DNA from 2 places in the Chthonomonas calidirosea T49 genome. Region 2 is predicted to be linked to the other one. Evidence: riboswitches for the same ligand, from Rfam matches in the RefSeq annotation. Region 2 holds a riboswitch; the other holds the start of a gene.

Evidence for each region. Region 2 has a riboswitch for fluoride ahead of CCALI_RS15185 (DUF6062 family protein). Riboswitches for the same ligand answer to the same signal wherever they lie in the genome.
Region 1: it holds a riboswitch for fluoride, as region 2 does, so the genes downstream of both, crcB (fluoride efflux transporter CrcB) here and CCALI_RS15185 (DUF6062 family protein) in region 2, are expected to answer to the same signal.

Annotation. Positions count from the first base shown of each region.
Region 1 is NC_021487.1:2,548,655-2,551,588, reverse strand. It holds gene argC (N-acetyl-gamma-glutamyl-phosphate reductase) at 1-834, opposite strand, end outside; gene CCALI_RS10630 (DUF190 domain-containing protein) at 983-1,324, opposite strand; gene crcB (fluoride efflux transporter CrcB) at 1,338-1,733, opposite strand; fluoride riboswitch at 1,821-1,900, opposite strand; gene recJ (single-stranded-DNA-specific exonuclease RecJ) at 2,024-2,934, shown strand, end outside.
Region 2 is NC_021487.1:2,126,353-2,129,286, reverse strand. It holds gene coaBC (bifunctional phosphopantothenoylcysteine decarboxylase/phosphopantothenate--cysteine ligase CoaBC) at 1-795, opposite strand, end outside; gene gmk (guanylate kinase) at 792-1,412, opposite strand; fluoride riboswitch at 1,492-1,576, shown strand; gene CCALI_RS15185 (DUF6062 family protein) at 1,616-2,332, shown strand; gene CCALI_RS08815 (DUF6062 family protein) at 2,329-2,934, shown strand, end outside.

The DNA.
Region 1 (2,934 bases), 420 kb from region 2:
GAAGACGACGACAAACGGGGCCTCTTTATAGAACTCGATGTAAAGCTCCTGAAGCGCTTTGGTCGTCTGCGGTGATCGGAGTTGGGCATAGCAGGTGGCCAGAATGCCTCGCGTCATGGGAATGAGGTGAGGGGTAAAGCTGATACGCAGTTGAGGCAGGCCGGCCACATCGGCGAGCACCGCCTCGATTTCAGGTGTATGGCGATGAGTGCCCGCGATCTTATAGGCGCTCACGTTTTCGTTTAGCTCTGAGAAGTGGTAGTCGAGACCGAACTTCGAGCGACCTGCGCCGGACGCTCCGGATTTAGCATCCACGAGAATCGAGCTCGGATCAACCAAATTCGCTTTCAACAAGGGAGCCAAAGCCAAAATGGCCGCCGTAGGATAGCATCCTGGGTTGCCGACAAGTCGCGCCTTTTCGATCTGCGCGCGGTACAACTCGGGGAGGCCGTAAACGGCTTCCCGGTTCCATTCGGGGCAAGCGTGCGGCTGCCCGTACCACTGAAGGTAGGTCTCCGTGTCACGGAAACGGAAGTCGGCAGAGATATCAATGACGCGGCACCCAGCGGCCAGCAGCTTTGGAGCCAAGTGCATAGCCTTGCCGTTCTCTTGAGCAAGGAACACCACATCACAAGAGGTGAGGAGGCCTTCATCCATATCGGCAAAGCGCAACTCGGTGTAGCGTGAAAGCCCAGGAAACGCCTCGCCCAACAGCTTGCCGGCATATGTGCCCGAAAATGCGCACCGCAACTGAACGTGGGGATGCCGTAGAAGCAGCCGCAATAGCTCACCGCCCGCATAGCCAGAAGCCCCCACGATTCCTACGTTAAGCATTATCTACCCCTTTGTCAAGCGCCTGTCAGAAGCGCAAAAACGATCAAAAGTCCGGCACAATTTACGGCATGAGATAGAAATCTTACCGCAGAGAGCCTCTTCAAGTCAACCGGTAACAAAGCAAAAACCATCTGTCTTGCGGTCAAGCTCACGGGGCTTGCGAATGTGTATATTTGATGATCTCGCAGTCTCGGACGGTAATAAGCCCTTCCTGAACCATCTCATCCAGAATCGGCAGAAAACCGTTGATACGCTCCGGCTGATCGATGATCTCAATGCGAATGGGTAGGTCGGTTGAGAGGTCGAGAAGCTTACTGCGATGGATGCGCGAGTTGGCTCCGTAACCGACAACCCCCTCCAGAACGGTGGCCCCGGCCAAACCTTCCTGCCGAGCGCGCTCCACAATGGCCGCATAGAGAGGCTTTCCATGCCACTTATCCGAACTGCCTATATAGATTGTGAGCACTTTGCCAATACCTTCTATCTTCATATCCTGCTACCTCCTAAACCGTTCGGCCTAAAAGCAACAAAGCACACACTCTTCCTAGATAGACCGCGAGAAAACCACCTAGAACGCTTCCGACCACATAGCCGCCAAGACGTAGCCACTCCCCATCGGAGACCAGGCCTAGCGAGTCGTTTTCGAAGGTCGAGAACGTGGTGTAGGCCCCAATGAACCCGATGGGAATGAGCAGCGTCCACCGCCTATCCCATACTAAAAGCTGCCCCAATGTCACCATAAACCCCAAGACGAAGGAGCCGGTAATGTTGATCACGAGGGTTCCTGCCGGAAACCCATTAACGTGCTGCTGAATCCATACTCCTAAAAAGTAGCGGGCGTTGGCGCCTAAAAAACCACCTACTCCCACATAGAGCATACGGAGAAAGACATCCTTCATTCTCTTAGACGAATCCTCCTCTATATGAGTTTTCCTCTACGTCGCGCGGAAGCCAGAGATACAAAAAACCCCTGATCGGCGCAACGTATCCGACCAGGAGCCATTAGCCTACAAAGCGGCGGTTCAGACGTCAAAACGTCTCGGCGGCCTCCATCACCGTTATCCATGGGTACCTATAAGTTTACCCTAGGACTCCCTTCAAGTAAAGACCGGCCTTTACGAAAAAACTTTCCGCTTCTAAAAAGGCCCCGGATAGTTTAAAATATCAGAAACCTTTCAACGAGGGCATCATGGCTTCTCCGCTCATTCGTTCCGGTATGAACGCCGATTTGGGAGGAACGGTACGTTGGCGCGTTCTTCCGCCACAGCCCGCCATCGAACAACGCCTTCTCAAAGGCGGCGATCTCCATCCCATCGTCGCGCGACTTCTGGCGCAACGCGGCATCGAAACAGTGGAAGAGGCGCACCGTTTTCTCCATCCTCATCTCGATCATCTGCACGATCCCTTCTTATTACCCGACGTAGAGCCTGCCTGCGTGCGCATCCAACAGGCCCTACATCGCCACGAACGGATTCTGGTCTATGGAGATTACGATAGCGATGGAGTGACCTCGGCAGCCCTATGGACTCGCTTGCTGCGCCGCCTCGGCGCTGAAGTGGAGGTGTTTGTACCGCATCGCAAGAGAGACGGTTACGACATCCGGCATGCGGCGATCGCACAAGCGAAGGCTCGTGGCGTGCGCCTCATCATCACAACCGACTGCGGCGTTCGCCGTGTGGAGGAGGTTGAATACGCGCGTCAGCTTGGAATAGATGTCATCATCACCGATCATCATTTGCCCCCTGAAGTTCTGCCGCGTGCCGTTGCCGTCGTCAACCCACATCGTGCCGATTCGCGCTATCCGTTTCCCTATTTAGCGGGCGTGGGAGTGGCGTTTCGTTGTGGCGAGGCCCTTGTTCGCCATCTCGGCCTAAAAGTGGAGAGCTATCGCCAAGCCTTTCTAGACCTCGTGACGATCGGCACCATCACCGACCTTATGCCCTTACTCGACGAAAATCGCGTGCTTGTTACCTTTGGACTTCAGCAGCTGCCTTACACCAAGAAGCCAGGTCTTCAGGCACTCCTTGAAGTAAGTGGGGTTCAGAAGCCCCAGGCAGAGGAGAACGCCCCCCTCCTCACGGTGCGCGACATCGGCTTTAG
Region 2 (2,934 bases):
AAGCATCTCGTGGGAGGTCTCTACCCAAACCACGTTAACGCCAGGCGGCACAGCAAGGCTGGTGGGGCCGCTGATCAGGGTGACCTTTGCCCCACGGCGCTGGGCGCGCTCCGCGATGGCGTAGCCCATCTTGCCGCTCGATCGGTTAGAGAGGAATCGCACGGGGTCGAGTGGCTCACGTGTGGGACCGGCTGTCACCAAAACATGAACGCCCGTGTAATCGCGCAGCGGGAGCAGCGTGTCCACTACGCGCCGAACAATGGTGTCCGGCTCGGCAAGCTTGCCGACACCTACATCCTGACAGGCAAGCAGGCCATACTCCGGTTCGATCATGTGAACTCCACGCTCTTGCAAGAGGCGTAGATTGGCCTGTGTGGCCGGATGCTGCCACATCACCGTGTTCATGGCCGGAGCCACAAGGAGCGGCGTAGAGGTAGGCACGGCCAGAAGGCAGGTGGTGAGCATGTCATCGGCAAAACCGTGAGCCATGTGCGCCAAAATATCGGCGGTGGCCGGTGCCACCAACACCAAATCGGCCGATTGTGCCAGCTCAATATGGGCAATGCGGCGCGCATGAGGCTCCTCAAACACGTCGGTAAGGACGGGATTACGGGTGAGGGCGCGAAAGGTGGCCGGCCCAACAAACTGCGCCGCTGCTGCAGTAAGAACCACGTGCACGTCGGCCCCCAGTTTCCCGAGACGACTGCAGATATCGGCCGCTTTATAGGCGGCGATGCTTCCGGTAACCCCTAAAAGAATCGACTTTCCCGCAAGCCACGTCTCTTCGGTGCTCATGCGTTTCGTATCCTTAAGCGTTCGGCGAGGACGATAGCACGGAGTCCCTCGCAGGCCGTTTCCACGAAGTCGTTGACCACATAGTAGTCGTAGCGCGGCCAAGCCGCCAGCTCCTCAAGGGCGATGCGAAGTCGCTCTTCGATGCGCTCCTCGCTCTCTGTCCCTCTTTGAGTCAGGCGACGCCTCAGCTCTTGCAGAGAGGGCGGAGCTATAAAAATCAGGATCGCATCCGCAAATAGCCGCTTTACCTGAAGGGCTCCCTGCACCTCGATTTTCAATACGACGTCTAAGCCCTGTTGAAGTTGCTGTTCCACCGGCGCTCTAGGGGTTCCGTAATAGTAGCTTCCGTAGCGCGCATATTCCAAAAACTTTCCCTCCTTGATGGCCTCTTCGAACTGCTGCGAAGAGAGAAAGAAATAGTCTTGGCCGTCTCGTTCTCCCTCGCGCGGTGGGCGTGTTGTGGCGCTGATGCTGCGGACGACCCCGGGCGTTTGGTTCAGAACCTTCTCAATAAGGGTATCTTTCCCTACTCCGGAGGGGCCAGATACCACAAGAAGGTTCCCACGCCGCCGGGGCGGCAACAAAAGCGCCTCGCTGGTTGGTTCGTCGTCTCCCATGATGCAAGCAGTATAGCACAATCCGAAAAAGGGGTGCACGAGCTTTCACCACTTGACAGAGCCGACGTTTTGCGCTACATTGAACCTTGGCGATGGAGGCCGCCAGGGCGCTTGTTTTTGCTGCCCAAACCGCTCTCTTTTGAGCTGATGGCTCCTAGCTCACACTCTGATCAATGGCCTTGTGGTGGGCCTAGGAGGAGAGAATGTTAAAAAGGCTGCGTCTTGGTGCCGCCTGGCGGAACATCGCCTCTTTGGTGCAATGGCGTCTCCGAAAGCGCCGTGTGGATAAGCATCTTCTGTTTTACGATCTCTTCTCTGCAGTCCAGCAGCCAGGATGTCCCCTCTGCCGTCTCGTTGCCGATGCTGGGGCGCGTCGCCTCGCTTACCTCTTTCATGAGGAGGTAAACGACCCGCCCACACGGCTACGACTGCGCGCTTCCCTCGGTTTTTGCCCACGACATGCCCGACAATCCGCCCACCCTGGAAACGCGCTTGGCTTGGCTATCATCTATAAAGACCTGGCGGAACGCGCTTTAGAACGCCTTCAAAGCCGAGATCGCTCCCTCTTTCAGCAAGGTTGCCCAGAATGTGAGGAGGAGCAGCGCGACGAGGAGCGCTTTACGCAAGCCCTTGCTATCAGCTTGCTCGAACCCGAACTGCAATCGGCCTACCTCAAAGGGGATGGGCTGTGCATGCCCCATTTACAGCTGGTTGGTCGCTGGGCCCCGCCGGAAAGCTGGCGTTTTCTGCAGAGGGCGGAGCAAGAGCGCTTGCACCGACTGGCCGAAGAGCTTGGCGAGTTCATTCGTAAAAACGACTATCGTTTTAAAGACGAGCCGATGGGCTCCGAGCGTAACGTGTGGCTGCGTGCGCTTTGTAAGCTTTCAGGCCTGCAGCATAAGGAGGGAGATGCACTGTGAGCCACTCGCTCTTCACCTCCACATTTCGCCTGGCCTGCAGCCAGCCGTGTTGCCCTTTCTGCTGGATGCAAGACGAGGATGAACGGCGCTATCTACGCTCCCTCCTTCATGAGTACACGCTCGCGCCCGATATTCATGCGCGTCTGTCGGCCTCCGCCGGCTTTTGCCTGCGTCATGCACAGATGCTTGTCGAAACAGAGTGGGCCATGGAGAGAGATGGTCTAGGCACAGCAACCCTCTATGAAAGCGTGCTGAGGCAACTAGAAGCCGTGACGGCACTGGCGCTCGAAACCTCCTCGAAGCGCCCGATGCTCCGCAAATCGGAACCAGATGAGACGATCAGGCGCATATTGGCAACGCTACGCCCGCAAGAAACCTGTCTAGCATGCCAACACGGTCGCCAAAATGAGCAGTTTGCACTGAAAAGTTGGGTCGAGTATCTCTTGGAAGAGGGGCTTGAGGCCAACTTAGCCCAAACCTATCTGCAGGCGTGGGGCGTCTGTTTTCCGCATCTACTGCGCTTGTTAGAACAAAGACCCTCCTTGGAGGTTGCCAGGTGGTTGTTGAGCGACTTTCAAAGCAAACTCCGGCAGCGTTCTGAG